Regions from separate parts of the Cellvibrio sp. GW822-FHT04B05 genome, predicted to be linked through region 1. Evidence: predicted binding sites of a transcription regulator. Region 1 holds the regulator's gene; each other region holds the start of a gene.
The links. Region 1 encodes LexA, which represses DNA repair genes until DNA is damaged. Its sites were predicted from a motif close to ACTGTNTNTANANACAGT; they were not measured.
Positions count from the first base shown of each region.

Region 1 (3,893 bases):
CAGCAGATGCGTGAGTGATTGGCCACTGTCACGATAATCACCGATAAAAATAGCGACATAATCTTCACCATTATTTTCTTCAGCGACAGTCGCCTGCCAGGTTTCGCTGGCTGACGTAAGCGTTGTTTCACTGAGAAAATCCAGCAGGATTTTTAAATCGTGTCTGCGTGACTGATTATCGTCAATAACAAGAACTTTATTGTTGCGCCACATACCCCAAGACCTTTTTCATTCCATGCCAAAACCTTGAAAACGCATAAGAAATATTCTTTCAAGGCGGTGAGATGACTTATTGGAGTAAGTAATAGACGAGGCTGGGTTCTTAGTCAAATTTATGGCGAAATGTTTTTGGCGCTTTAGCATTAATTAATCAACTCGAATAATTAATCGCCAAAAGAATGTCTTAACTTTACATTCAGAATAAAAATCGCGCTCACAATATTTTTCGGGAATTTGACAATATTTTACGACTGCTCTGAAGATACTTGCGGGGCTATCTCATCCCATCCCGACTTAACCGTCTTCAGCAATTGAATTGCTTCATTTACTTTTTCTGGATCGCTGTGTCTGGATGCATCAAGCAGTAGCAGGTTGATATATTCATAGAGCTGATCAAGACGCTCTGACAATTCGCCAGCTCCCATATCCAACGAACTGCGTAGACCACCGACAATACTGATGGCCTTGCCCAACAATTCACCTTTAGCCGCAGCATCGCCGCGCTCAATAGCACCTTGAGCTGCCGCCAAGCGACCTAATGCACCTTCAAACAATAATTGAATTAAACGATGCGGTGAAGCATGGCTGACTTCTGACTCAATACCCAACTGGCGATATTGTTTCAGCGCTTCTTGTGGATTGTAGTTAGACACGGACTATCCCCTGCTAGCAGTTATGTTTACTAAGGCTAGCAGGGCTAAGTCGTTTTTGCGAGTTTTGCTATAAGAGAGTTGTTTTAGAAACCTTATGAAGTAGTATCCGTTAACACTTTTTTTCACAAGTCCCCTGCCAAATAAGCCATAAACACTCAATATCAGGTCGCCTGAAGAAAGGTTACCTCACGCTGGCATTGTGCGATCAAGCCCGCATACACACCTTTTAATTCACTCAAGGCGCAGACCAGGGTGGACTTATCATCGCGATTTGCAGTGATTACCTTATCGATTAACAGCACGCAAATACGATCAAGGTGGCGGACGCGTTCCCAGTCTTCCACATGCAGCGCCTTGCTCAACTCACGCTGCAAATTGCGCATTGCCATTACACCAGCCTCGCCACGATAGTCGGGTGCTGGTACCAGATAAATTGCCATGATAACCCTCTCTACACCTGATTGCCGATTGCATCCCAAGCGGTTTTTATCTCGCCTAGCAAGCGCCCGCATTCGTCAAGATAGTCTGGATTATTCTCGTAGTTGGCTTGAGTCAAACGACGAATGATGTAGTCATAAAGCCCATCAAGATTGGCTGCGAGCGCGCCACCTTCATTGTCATTCAAACTGCCTTGCAATCCGCCGACAATAGCGACCGCTTTGCTAATCAATTCCCCTTTGCGGGCGATTTGGTTTTGCGCCATGGCGCCTTTAGCTTGGGCAATACGCTCCAATGCACCTTCAAACAACATTTGAATTAAACGATGAGGTGACGCAGTTTCAACACCAGAGTGAACTTTTACGCTGGAATAATTTTGTACGGCAGAATAAGCATTCATAAATCACCACAAATTGTTTGAATTTTGCATTGCTGTTGACGGCTCATACTGAATAATCAGTGACCGTATAAGCTAACGGCATAAACCCAAAAACCTTTAACCAGAATCCGGCAATAATGCAAAAAACTATCCTTATAACCGACACCTCAACAGGCATAGGGTTTTATATTGCTCATGGATTAAAAACTGCAAGTTACAGAATCATCGCCTCTTGCCGGACAACAGCAGATATTTGCGTTTGCAAAATGAGGGACTGGAATGCATGACGGATTGACCTTATGGATTCGGACTCAATCCAATGCGGTATTGCAGGGCATCTACTATGGCAGGGTGAAATAACCACCAGATTGAAAAACTATTGCACAACCCGAATTACTGTATATAATCACAACCACTGTACAAATAAACAGATTCAGGAGTGCATCATGTCTGACTTAACGCCGCGCCAGGAACAGGTACTACAACTTATTCGCCAGTATGCGGAAGAAACCGGTTATCCGCCGACGCGTGCTGAGATCGCCCGCATTCTCGGCTTTAAGTCAGCCAATGCCGCCGAAGAACATATCAAAGCACTTGCACGTAAAGGGGCCATCGAAATTATTCCGGGTGCTTCTCGCGGAATAAAACTGCCCGATGTGCAATCAGGTATTCCTATTATCGGTCGCGTTGCCGCTGGCAATCCGATACTCGCGCAAGAGCATATTGAAGACTACTGCAACATTCCCCAAAGCTTTTTCTCTCCCAGTGCCGATTTTTTCCTGCGTGTACACGGTATGAGCATGAAAGATGCGGGCATTCTTGATGGTGACTTACTGGCAGTTCATAAAACTGACCAGGTTAGAAACGGACAAATTGTTGTTGCACGTATAGGCGAAGAAGTAACCGTAAAACGCTTCAAGCGAGTCAGCAACAAACCACAAGTTGAACTCTGGCCGGAAAATCCCGAGTTCGATGTGATTCAGGTTGATATGCGTGATCAGGAATTCAGTATTGAAGGTCTTAGTGTAGGAGTGATTCGTCGTGACTAATCTTGCCCGTGTAATACCGCCAACCAGTACAGCCCGCCAGCAACCTGCGAGCGGCGTAACCGAGCTGGTACTAACCAGTGATTCACCCGAACAAGTCGCATTGCTTTTGCCTATGATTGCCTTCCTCAGCAATGCATGTAGCGATCGCTGGATTACCTGGATAGCACCACACAATATCAGCCGTGAGCTACTTGAATCCTACGGCGTTAATACGCGTTATATTCGGGTAATTCACTGCCAAAATCCGCAAACATTGCTGTGGATTACCTGGGAAGCATTGTCGGCTGGCAATAGCCATACAGTGATATCAAGCCCTGGAAAATTGACCGATAAAGAACTAGCTCAACTTGAACTGGCAGCCAAGACCGGTTCTTGCCAAGGATTATTGTTGCGGGTTCGCTGAGTGTTTTTAGTTACAGGATTTTTGCAGGACAAGCTTGCTTGGAGGATCGGAATAATGCAGGGAGGCAAAGAAAGCGTTTGTAGGTTTTTTGTAGATTCAAAGAATCAATTGTGTTATGAAGCGGTATACCCTTTCCTATTAGTGCAGCATCAACTTCTCAGTATCACTTAACTCCTCTACCAAATCGTCCAACATGGCTTCTGCCTGTTGGTCCGCAATATCACCTGCAGCTTCCATTCCTGCCTCAATCATTGCTTTAGCGACCAGAAACTTTTCTTCCCCCAGGAAAGCCAGCGATTCTTGTGAAAAACGGATTGTCACCAGAGGCTCATTGCTTTCATCGTCAGCACGCGCCAACGCAACGTCGCCATTCAACAGCTCAATAATTTCATAGAAAGATGACATAGGTACCTCAGTGTGAAACGGACGCGTATTCTAACACCCAATTAATCTAAAACCTATTTGCTACACTCCGGGATTAATGCGGTGAAGCAATAAGAAAGATACAGGAATCTGAGCCGTAGACTAACCATCCCTGCTCTGTTCGCGGTATAAATAACGCTTGCCCAGCCTGGTATCCACCAGCAGTGCCAACGCCATGTAAATCCAGATGTCCTTGTACCACTATCACAATTGCGTACTCATCACTGGTTAATAGATAGTCACCATCCAACTGAATGCGCTGAACTTCAAAGTCATCAAAATTGACTATACGCTCTACCCTCATCTGCTCTGTTACATCCAGAGTCTCG
Region 1 covers NZ_JBXAMU010000005.1:66,471-70,363, reverse strand. The annotation lists gene AC1RJL_RS16115 (sigma-54-dependent transcriptional regulator) at 1-213, opposite strand, end outside; gene fliS (flagellar export chaperone FliS) at 465-872, opposite strand; gene AC1RJL_RS16105 (hypothetical protein) at 1,034-1,312, opposite strand; gene fliS (flagellar export chaperone FliS) at 1,324-1,710, opposite strand; gene lexA (transcriptional repressor LexA) at 2,136-2,738, shown strand; gene AC1RJL_RS16090 (cell division inhibitor SulA) at 2,731-3,141, shown strand; gene AC1RJL_RS16085 (hypothetical protein) at 3,280-3,546, opposite strand; gene AC1RJL_RS16080 (hypothetical protein) at 3,620-3,893, opposite strand, start outside.

Region 2 (3,893 bases), on a different contig from region 1:
GCGCTTTCAACGAGTTCAGGATTCTCAAATTTGCGCTCCAGCTTATTTTTTAACTCCTTTGCAGAATGCTCACGCATGGCCAATAAACTCATAGCGCTGAAGCGAATATCAGATAGTTTGGGCTGCTCTTGCTGCATGAACTGAACTCCAATAAAAATGGCCGCATCAGCGGCCATTTAAAATCATATCTCAATCTTACTTAACCGGAGGAAATTGGGCGATAACTTCGCTCACCGCTTGGCTTAACACCTGACGCTGTTGTTGGGGAGCCATACCGCGACTCAGTCGTTTTTCGGAAACGCCACGCCAAATTGGTTTTTCGGTTTTAGCATCAACGATATCAATGATCAGGCTACCTTGATTGTATACGCGCAAACCAGCACCAGGCCCGTAAAAGAATGGCGAGGGATAGGGATAGCGATAAGCACGTCCAAAATATCCGTAACCATAGATATCGTTATAACTGCGAGGGTCAATTTTTTCTTCAATTACGACATGGTAGTTCACGATGAAGTCTGGTTTCGCACCTGATGCTGCATTCTGATAACGCTTAGTTAGCTCACCTTCCAAAGCAGAATGAATATGGCTTAATGTGAAAGGCGATATCAGAATATTTTCCTTAGCATCCTGCTTTGTTTCAGCAACCTGAAATGTCTTCAACGATGAAAAATCAAAATTTGCCTGATGATCTGTCTCTACCTGCGGCTGGGTGGTGCAACCAGAGAATATCAATGCACTCATCACAACCAAAAACCAACCAAACCGTTTCATTATCCACCCCACCAATTCACATTAATTTGATTAAAGGGACACTACTTTAACTTAATTACCATCCCCTTGATTTTATGTGAAATTCAAACTGCATTTCACATTAATACATACAGCATAGTGAGCGGCGTTAGCGGATGCAAGCAATTGCGCTTAACCATAAAAGCCTCCGCTACCAATAGGATAACGAAGGCTTTTTTTATCTTTTAAAGGTAACTAGATTTCTGCATCTTCAGTCACTTCATTATTGCCGCCTGGACTAAGTGAGAGTGCTGGAGTTGCAAGGAGTTCCGTTCTTACTTTGTGCTCTAACTCTTTGGAGATAACCGGATTCTCTTGCAAAAACTTCATTACATTGTTTTTACCTTGACCAATTTTGTTCCCTTGGTAGCTATACCAGGCACCCGCCTTATCAATAAGCCCCAGCTTCACACCGTAATCGACAATCTCCCCCATACGGTTAATACCTGAACCATAAAGAATTTGGAACTCAGCTTGCTTGAAAGGAGGTGCAACCTTGTTTTTTACCACTTTCACACGGGTTTCAGAACCGATAACCTCTTCACCTTCTTTTACAGCGCCGATGCGACGGATATCCAAGCGCACCGAGGCATAGAATTTAAGTGCATTACCACCAGTTGTTGTTTCGGGGTTACCAAACATCACGCCAATCTTCATCCGAATTTGGTTGATGAAGATCACCAAACAGTTGGCATTTTTGATATTACCGGTAATTTTACGTAACGCTTGCGACATCAGACGAGCCTGCAAACCTACGTGGTGATCCCCCATCTCACCTTCGATTTCCGCGCGCGGAGTCAAAGCCGCCACCGAATCTACAACCAATACATCAACAGCACCGGAGCGCACCAACATATCGGTTACCTCCAATGCTTGCTCGCCTGTATCCGGCTGGGAAATAATCAAATCTTCAACATTAACACCCAATTTAGAAGCGTAAATAGGATCAAGCGCATGTTCAGCATCAATAAATGCACAAGTGCCGCCAGCGCGCTGGGCTTCTGCGATCACTTGCAAAGTGAGGGTTGTTTTACCGGAAGATTCAGGGCCATAAATTTCGATGATACGGCCTTTAGGCAGACCGCCAATTCCCAAAGCGACATCAAGGCCAAGAGAACCAGTAGAAATTGCAGGAATGGCGACTTGTTCTTTGTCGCCCATACGCATCACAGTACCCTTACCAAATTGACGTTCGATTTGGCTTAATGCGGCCTGCAGCGCTTTCTCTTTATTCGCATCCATCTGACACCTCAACATAAAATAATGAAAACAGTTTATGAAATCTTTTAACTATCTATTTTTGCCATGCGGTAAGGCTAACTCCACACTTTGTTGGTGATAGCATACACGAAAAAACTGTATGCGCAAACAGTACTAGCAATTTATACAGTAGTTGCTTATTCCTCGTGCCTATAGCCTGAAAAGTAATGTTTCAACGTTTAGCTAAAGCGCTTATCATGTGCCCCCATTAAGCCGCCTGAACGTCATCGGATAACATGAGCCAACACAGCCAACACCAAGCCATTATGTTTGCCGACGTCTCCGGAAGTTCGGCGCTGTATAAGCGGGTGGGCAACGAAGAAGCCAAAGCGATTATTGATGAAGCTGTGCATTTTATGACAGCACTGACCATTGTTCACGAAGGAACGCTGGTTAAAACAATCGGCGATGAAATTATGGCGCGTTTTACGGAGGTCAATCAGGCCTGCGAAACCGCCATTGCCATTCAACAACGCAGCATTAAAGAACCTCGCCTCAAGGATTTAGGGATACGCATCGGAATCGCTTATGGCGAGGTACTAATTACCACCAATGATGTTTTTGGCGATAGGGTTAACGATGCCGCGTGTGTTGCGCGCATTGCCCGCGCCAATCAGATTGTACTCACACAATCCGTTGTAGATGTGCTTGGAAGCACCTTGCGCCACGATTGCCAAATGTTTGATCGCATCAACATTAAAGGCGAAACCGAGAAGACGTTGATCTATCGCCTGGAGTGGGAGCACTCGGGGAAAGACAACCGCGCTACGATGGTAATGCCCATTCACGATGTCACCCGTTTCGTTGATAAATTTCAATTAGAATTGGTGTTGAATGACCGCACCATCGGCTTGTTACCGGAACAAACCCCTTTTCAGATCGGGCGCGACCCGCACAAATCACAACTGCTGATCGAAACTGAGTTTGCCTCGCGTGAACACTGCCACATTGAATTTCGTCGCGGCAAATATGTATTGGTCGATCATTCAACCAATGGCACCTACGTATATGTTGATGAGCAGGCGCCGATTTATTTGCGCCGGGAAGAATTGCCTTTACAAGGCCAGGGATTCATTGGCCTTGGTCAAATCGTTACCGCCACTACGCCTTGGGCGCTGCATTTCAGAGTGTGAAATTACCCGTCATGGATACAACAACAATCGAATACTCAACTCCCGGGTTGCTGCGCCGATTTGCAGCGATGGTGTACGACAGCTTGCTACTCATGGCTATCAGCATTTTATATGGTGCAATTATGACCGGGATTAACGTAGCCATTAAAGGAGTGCCTGCAACAGGAGAACGCATCACTTGGGGAGCATTCGGTGTAGTCGTTTTTGTCGGCTGGATAATAACGATCGGCTACTTCTTTTGTTATTTTTGGCATAAATCAGGGCAAACACTGGGAATGAAAACCTGGCGAATGAAAGTCGTCAATAATGACGACCTCAATTGCCCAAGCTATACGCAATGTATTATTCGCTTTCTCTGCGCTCCATTTTCGCTCTGTCTGTTAGGCATCGGCTATTGGCTGATGTACACCAACCCCGAACGCCAAACATTGCATGATAAAATCAGCAAAACACGGACATTGCTGCTTGTAAAAGAAGTAAAAAAATAATCGGTTTTATCTCGCCCTGTTGAGCAAATAAATTCCTAATGCGATACACAATACGATTGGAATTAGTACTGCGATTAGCGGCGGGAATCCAAATACCAAGCTGGATGGACCGAGCAGTTTTTGTAGTAACAAAAAGCAAATACCAAATACCACACCGGTAAAAATCCGCTGCCCCATTGTTACACTACGCAATGGACCAAAGACAAATGAGATAGCAATTAAT
Region 2 covers NZ_JBXAMU010000002.1:169,799-173,691, forward strand. The annotation lists gene AC1RJL_RS06355 (regulatory protein RecX) at 1-176, opposite strand, end outside; gene AC1RJL_RS06360 (DUF4136 domain-containing protein) at 196-771, opposite strand; gene recA (recombinase RecA) at 985-2,031, opposite strand; gene AC1RJL_RS06370 (adenylate/guanylate cyclase domain-containing protein) at 2,286-3,182, shown strand; gene AC1RJL_RS06375 (RDD family protein) at 3,194-3,670, shown strand; gene lptG (LPS export ABC transporter permease LptG) at 3,677-3,893, opposite strand, start outside.
Region 2: recA (recombinase RecA) is a predicted target of LexA. The motif match lies at 2,145-2,162, and genes of this name have one in related genera.

Region 3 (3,893 bases), on a different contig from region 1:
CCTAAAAAATCACCTAAAAAATTGCCTAAACAACTACCCAAACAAACCTAACTGCGCAGCGGCTGGCACCCTGTCACTGGCAATAATTGCCTGGCGTATGTTTTCTGCCTGAAAATTTCCCGGCTTAACTACCAAACCAGGACAGCTAATGAAATAGCGTGCCCGCTTCAATACCACGCCAATTTTTTTCAGATGATCCATATGCAAATGTTGATGGCGTCGGGAACTGACAATTTTCTGCGCCGATTTAACGCCGATACCGGGAACACGCAACACCATTTCATAATCGGCGCGGTTGATATCAACCGGAAATTTTTCCGGATGACGCAAGGCATAAGCCAGTTTGGGATCTATCTCAAGATCAAGATCCGGGTGTTTATCATCGACAATCTCATCGACAGCAAAACCGTAAAAACGCAGCAACCAATCTGCTTGATAAATACGGTTTTCACGAACCAGCGGTGGCGCTTTTAGATCCGGCATGCGATTGTCAGTTGCAATCGGCACGTAGCCGGAATAGTAAACCCGCTTCAACTTTTGTGTTCGATAAAGGCTATCGGCCAAATGCAGGATATGTCGGTCATTCTCTGGCGAAGCGCCTACAATCATCTGGGTGCTTTGACCTGCAGGTAAAAACAGTGGTGTATTTTTAATATGCGGCTTTTCATCAACGTATTTTTCTTTTGTGCTGCGCAAATAATTCATCGGGGTAATAATGTCGTTATAATTTTTTTCCGGCGCGACCTTTTGCAAACTGGCCTCAGAGGGAATTTCAATATTGACGCTAAGCCTGTCGGCATATAACCCCGCTTCATGCAATAACTCAGGACTCGCACCGGGAATCGCTTTTATATGGATATAGCCATTGAAATTATGTTGCGTACGCAATGCCCGCGCTACCCGCACCAAGCGCTCCATGGTGTAATCCGCGTTTTTAAAAATTCCCGAACTGAGAAACAAGCCTTCAATGTAATTGCGACGATAAAAATTAATCGTCAGATCAACAACATCTTCGACCGTAAATGCCGCGCGTTTGACATCATTACTACGCCGGCTGACACAGTAAGCACAATCGTAAATGCAATGATTGGTAAATAAGATCTTCAACAACGAAACACAACGGCCATCCTCAGTGTAACTATGGCAAATCCCCATGCCCTCTGCATTCCCCAACCCCTTGGTAGTATTCGCCCGCTTACTCCCACTGGAAGAGCAGGATGCATCATATTTGGCAGCATCAGAGAGGATGCGGAGTTTTTCAAGGATAGTACTCATGGTGGCGATGCCAAGTAAAAGACATCCAATAATACTGTATGCAAATACAGTATTGCAACAATATCGCAAGATCGCCCCCTTATGCAAAAACCATTGCTTGACGCGCAAACAATGGCTTTGATAAAACCTGCAGGATTAATACTGAACCCGGAACATTAAAGCCGGACTCATTAAGGAGAGAATTATGCGAACAATCCGCCGCGCGCAGGCAGCCGATGCCGACGCCATTAACAATCTTTACAGCGAGCTGAATACGTTATCAACGCCGACTGTTTTACCGGAGCGTATTGCGACGATAGCCAAGAGTGAGCACACCCATCTATTAGTGTGCGATGATGATGGCGATGTACTTGCAACCGCCCTGCTCTGCCTGTGCCAGGATGTCATGTTCGGCAACCAGCCTTTTGCACTGGTAGAAAATGTGGCGGTCAATGCGGATTACAAGCGTGAGGGTATCGGTAAAAGCATGATGGACTACATCGAAGCTTTTTGCCTGGAGCAAGATTGTTCCAAAATTATCTTGCAAACCAGCAGCGAGAATCGCGATGCACGTGACTTTTACACCGCCATGGGTTACGACCCGGATGCAAAAATTGGCTTTATAAAATATCGCCGTTATTTTTCACAATAATTTAAATCATCAAAGGAAATTCTTTATGAACCTAACCAGCTCCGGTGTTGCACTACGATTTCTCTTCGCACTTTTACTGGTACTGCTCAGTTACAATCCAAGCGGCTATTCGTATTTTCATTGGCTGTACCGCAGTTTTGATCTCGAACATATCACCCCTTATGTAGTCATAGCAGGAATTATCCTGCTAATCGGCTGGGGCATTTATCTCAAGGCCACATTAAATTCACTTGGACTGGTAGGCATTATCGCGTTGGCAGCGCTTTTCGCCTGTTTGGTTTGGCTGTTTATTTATTGGGGCTTCCTCAGGGTTGATAATATATCGGCAATCGCCTGGGTAATTGAAATATTGTTAGCCGCACTGCTTGCAGTAGGCATGTGCTGGTCCCATTTCACCCGCCGCATGAGCGGACAAGTGGATGTGGATGAAATCGAACAAAAGTAAATTAATTCTTGGAGAGAGATATGCTGGACAAGATGAAAGACCTCGGCTCGCAAGCGCTGATAAAAACGAATGAAACTATTGAAGCCGTCACTGCTTCTGTAACCAGCGGTGTTGATACTTTAAATGAAAAAGCAGTGCGGGCTTCCACAGCACAGATGTACAGGGTTTTGGAGATTGCTCTGGAAGAATTAAAAAAACGTCCTTTAGCAGACCAGCCACTTTCATTGACCTCAACCGTCAATGTTGGAGTGGCTTCGCTGGAATTGCAGATCCATTTGAATCAGGGCCCAGCGCAAACTTCGACGCCCTCCCTGGAGCAAACTATTGCCAGTCTTGATGAGAAATAAGCTTTGGTTGGGTTTAGAATCTGCTAATGTCGCAACCAACCAATCTTCCAACTCTTACTGATGCATATATAAAATTCCTGAATAAAAATCAATTAACTGCGGCGATCTTTTGCCATAGCCGGTGTTAACCTGGTTTGCACATACGCGCACAGTACACCTGCGATAGCGCCGAATAAATGTGATTCAAATGAAATACGTGGATCTGTCGGTAGGACGCTGTAAAGCATTCCGCCGTAAAAGAATGCGACCAATATCGCCAGAAGAATATTGAGCAGACGACGCTCAAACCAGGCAGTTGCGATTAACAGACTCCATAAACCAAAAATCCAGCCGCTTGCCCCTATGTGCAATGCACTACGAGCAAATAGCCATACCAATAAACCGGTCATGGTGATGATAAAAAAGCTGCTCCACAAATAGCGCCGCAAGGAATGCACGAAGAGCAAGCTACTAAAGATGAAAAAGCCGACAAGGTTATTCAATAAGTGTCTGATATCGCCGTGGAGAAATGGCGCGACATAAATGCCAGGCAAGGATTCCAAATGACGCGGAACTATACCAAAAGAAAACAGCCACCCATTTAATAGCAGATTAACAATATGTACGACGACCATCAGCCCACAGAATCCAAATAAGACCCTGAATTTAGTTGATAGTCGTCGCATAATATTAACTATTCGCTTCCGGTTCTGTGGGTGATGCTTTCGGCTTTTTCTTCGATAACAATTCGCTTTGCAGCATTTTTAACTGGTTAGCTACTTGCTCAATTTTTTCGTGATTACGCAAATCAATATCCAGTTTTTTATCCATATTACGCACCAGCGGCACCAGCGATCCCTCAAGTGTATCTGCCAATACTTTCAGAACTTTATCCAACCCCGGCAGTGGCAGGTTAATCACCTCCACGTTCGGAGCAACAGGTGCAAGTGAGCGCTCAAGCCGGGTCGATGATGCAGAAATCGCCTCAATTAACTCGCGGTTACCCGCTGCATTATCGACAACAGTTTGATTGTTAGCAGCGCTCGCCAACTTATTGATTCCTTCAACCATATCAGCCAATTGCACAACTACTTTCGCACCGGTATCAGCAGAATCACCACCCAAGGCTTTATTGCGCAGGAAATCCTTTTTAATTTGCATCCAGCGATTTTTTTGTTCATCGGTCATATTGCCGCGTAACTCTGCCAATTTGAGC
Region 3 covers NZ_JBXAMU010000002.1:995,542-999,434, forward strand. The annotation lists gene AC1RJL_RS09785 (putative DNA modification/repair radical SAM protein) at 34-1,275, opposite strand; gene AC1RJL_RS09790 (GNAT family N-acetyltransferase) at 1,460-1,906, shown strand; gene AC1RJL_RS09795 (DUF6524 family protein) at 1,932-2,351, shown strand; gene AC1RJL_RS09800 (hypothetical protein) at 2,372-2,698, shown strand; gene AC1RJL_RS09805 (rhomboid family intramembrane serine protease) at 2,791-3,312, opposite strand; gene AC1RJL_RS09810 (DNA repair ATPase) at 3,368-3,893, opposite strand, start outside.
Region 3: AC1RJL_RS09785 (putative DNA modification/repair radical SAM protein) is a predicted target of LexA. The motif match lies at 1,309-1,326, and genes of this name have one in related genera.

Region 4 (3,893 bases), on a different contig from region 1:
CGAAAAGTGATATCACCGTAAGTGATACTCAGGCCCACTTCGGTTTGATAATTGGATGAGCGGTTGCTCGCCACTCGTTGATGGCCTTCAATACCTTCTCGTCCGGTAGGTGAGGGCGTAAATCGGCGGTCAAGGCTGCCGCTTTTGGCTGCAAACTCGACCAATGTTTTTACCGCAACCGCTCTGGGTTTATTGCCAGTTAACATACCAAACCTCGGCGGGAATTGCGTTTGCGGCAAAATAATCCAGCCAGCGCTGCTGGTTGTCCTGAATGCGGTCGCCCGGTCCTTTGACTTCAATCATGCGATAGCTACTGGTAGTAGGTGAAGTACTGGCAGGATAAAACTGGATTAAATCGGGCAGGCCACTGCGGTTGCTTTTAATATCAAATAGCAATCGCTTAAAAATGGCTTTTAAATGCGCTGCCGGAATTGTCTGGAGGGCGAGATCAAGCAGTCCCTGTTCTAAAAATTGCCAGTTCACCAAATGATTAGTCACGCCGTTTTTATTGCACCAGAATTCGCGGATATGATCATGGTGTTGGTTGTCATCCAGTAATTGCCACAGTTGCTGGATGCCGGGGCGATTGCTAACAAAATTTTCCTGATACAAATCCAACGGCGCTGCCTGAAACGGATTGGCAAATGCGCCATCAATGCCGCGAAACATTTCCGGCCACAACCACAAACCAAACAAACCGGTCAGCAATAAATTCTCGACATAAAAGCAGGGCGATTCATCAATGTGGGCGAATTGCTTCACTGCTTCCTCAACACGCAGGATATTGTTATTTTCATCGACTGACTGTGGCAGGATTAATTGTTGCACGATAACCGGTGAGGGAGCTCGCTTGATAATAGCTTCACCCACTTTTTTAGCAAGGCGCGGCGCCATGCGCTGGGCAACTTGCAGTTCATGTTCATCGCAAGGTGAAGTCAGGATTTCATCAAGCAGCTGCCATGCGTCGGTAATATCGCCCTGTTTTTCCAGTAAGCGGATTCGGCGTTCGCGCGCGGGCGGCAAATGGCTCTGGCAATAGAGTTGTAGTGCAAGTGTATGTTCGTTAGTGCGCTCCAATTCATAAGCTAATTGATTACACAAACGCGCCCGACGCCGCTGCAATCCTGCATGATTCAACGGCGCGGGAATATGATTGGCAATGCTGGTTAAATGTTCTATTTCTGTGGCGAGTTGCAGTTCATCGCGCAATTGAATTAATTGTTGGTATTGCTCCAATTCTGCGCGATCTTTAAAAATACGGTGCTGGTGATCAATAGTGTAATTTTCATAGCGGTATAGCCCTAGATCCTGCAATACGAATTCGGTTAGGTTTTGATAGGCATTGCCAAAAAATAACAGCAACAAGTTATTGATAATTGATTGGTTATCCAGGTGGTAAATGTCTCCGAATTGATTGCTCGTCCAATCAGCCCAAGTCTTGGATTCCGGGAATAACCCAGTCAGTTGGGTAATCAATTCTTCTTTGCGTGCCTGTTTGGCACCCGGCAAATACTCACCAAAAACACTGAGCAACTCGGTTTTGGTAAGTGCATTGGCCACTTCATGAATGCTGAGTAATTTGTTATTGCTTAGCATGCCAACTGCAATCAGTTCTGACGCTGCCAGTTCGATGGAATCTATCTCGGCATAGTGCAATTTATCGCGGCGAAACAATAGGCCTTTGCGGCTGGATAAACGTACCAATAAGCATTGGCTGGCATGTGGCAGTTGTTGGAAACACGTCAGAAAATGGCATTCATCGGTGCTGAGTAAATCTTCGTAGCGTTGCAACACCCAGCTCACCAAAAAGTGGAAATTGCTGAGGTAATAATCTGCTGCGAGATCGGGCGTACTGACTGGAGATTGGTTCATTACAGGGCAAATCCGGATGTTCGGGTCATATGTTGGACGTGTTGGACATTAAAATAAGACTCCTCTCAGTTGTGCTAGTGCGAGTAGTGCAAATCCTCTGACGCCCATTCGTGATAATGATCAGGGATATGCAATTATACTGTATGTTAATACAGTAATCGAGCCGTGCTTCCATTAATTCTGTATTGGCTCGTGTGATGGCAGTTGGAATCAATGATGGGCTCATTCGCGTTAGTTACCGCACAGACATTTTTGACCGCAATTGCGATGGTTACCACTAACGAAACCAGCTCAGAATGTGGCTGGCATTTAAGTTTATAACCGGGAGAATTCATTATGTTACGCACCGCAGCAGCAGTCTGGACCGGTACTTTAAAAGAGGGCAGAGGCCATATTTCTACCCAGAGTAAGGTACTTTCAAACGCTCAATATGGTTTCAATACCCGCTTTGAAGATGGCCCGGGCACTAACCCTGAAGAGTTGATTGGTGCAGCGCATGCAGGCTGTTTCACTATGGCATTGGCAGCGCGCTTGACAGAAATGAAACTAACCATTGAGCAATTACAAACCAATGCGGAAGTGACGCTGGAACAATCAGGAAAGGAATTCACTATTACAGCAGTACATCTTGATCTACATGCAAAGGTGCCTGGCATTGATAAAGCGGAGTTTGAAAAAATCGCCAACGAAGTAAAGAAAAGTTGTCCGGTTTCCAAAGTCCTGAATGCGGAAATAAGTTTATTTACTGCGCTTGAAAGTTAAATAACGCACAGAGACAGGATTTTATTTTGCCTATTGTCGATACCACCAAGGTGCGAAATGGACGAATTAAGCGCTGTTTATGCCAGTTGTATATAAATAGGGGATTTTCCAGTGTTTGAACTCATTGAAAGCCCAATTAGCAGATTGCGCGAAAAAATTGATCCCATACAGTTTTGTATGATGACAACGATGAGTGCCGACCATAATTTGTTGAGTCGCCCAATGACTCATCAGGCAATTGATGACGATGGCACACTCTGGTTTTTTACCTCTGATGACAGTCAGGTCGCAGAAGATTTGTATCGCCAGCCCGCAATCAATATCAGTTTTTCCAGCCCATCCGACAATATGTATGTAAGCATGTCTGGTGATGCGTTGCTGGTGAAAGATGTTTATAAAGCCAGGCAATTATGGAACCCAATGGTCGAAGCCTGGTTTCCGTTAGGGCCTAATGATCCGCATTTATCACTTATCAAATTCTCAACGTATTCTGCTGAATATTGGGATGCTGATACCAATAAAATGTTGCAACTTTTTGCGATGGCCAAAGCAAAGATTAGCGGTAATCATTTCAAGCCCAAAGGTGAGCATGTGAAGTTCCATTTTTAGGATATTAATGGATAAGTCATCAGGGAAGAGAGCATTTCGTAGTGTTGCTGCTTATCCGGGTGCACTGATTGTATTTTGTGTATTGGCGTATATTTAGTCAACGAACGGTAGTGGCAAAAGATTTTTATCAAATGCAGATGGGTGACCTTATGACCATACAAGTAAAAATGATCCCTGCCGTGATTTTTTATCTTTTGTATTTGGTTGGATTAGTGGTTTTTGCGATTAGTCCTGTTCTGCGCGAACAGAGTTGGATACTTGCAGTTAGCCTTGGGTTGCTAGTGGGGCTAATTGCCTATGCAAGTTACGATTTGACTAATATGGCTACCTTCAAGGATTGGTCTATATCCCTTACATCAGTCGATATTGTATGGGGCGCTGTTGTGACTGCGGTAGCGGCAATAGCAGGTTTTTTGGCTGCACGTTTGGTAGCAAATTGAGACAGGAATTGATGCGTATTCATTTTCTGGAAGTGAATGATTTATTTGTGAGGTAAATGACTTATGGGAGTGATTAATGATGGGAGTAATTCATATGCCTAAAGCATCGGAAAAATTGAGTTTTGCCATGGCGGTAAATGGTAAAATCAATGAACTTATCGCATGGGTGATTGAAAATTCACCTAACAAAGATACACCTTTATGCGATGC
Region 4 covers NZ_JBXAMU010000006.1:133,751-137,643, reverse strand. The annotation lists gene AC1RJL_RS18655 (ATP-dependent DNA helicase) at 1-206, opposite strand, end outside; gene AC1RJL_RS18650 (VRR-NUC domain-containing protein) at 190-1,872, opposite strand; gene AC1RJL_RS18645 (OsmC family protein) at 2,209-2,634, shown strand; gene AC1RJL_RS18640 (pyridoxamine 5'-phosphate oxidase family protein) at 2,746-3,243, shown strand; gene AC1RJL_RS18635 (DUF2177 family protein) at 3,354-3,683, shown strand; gene AC1RJL_RS18630 (hypothetical protein) at 3,760-3,893, shown strand, end outside.
Region 4: AC1RJL_RS18650 (VRR-NUC domain-containing protein) is a predicted target of LexA. The motif match lies at 2,011-2,028, and genes of this name have one in related genera.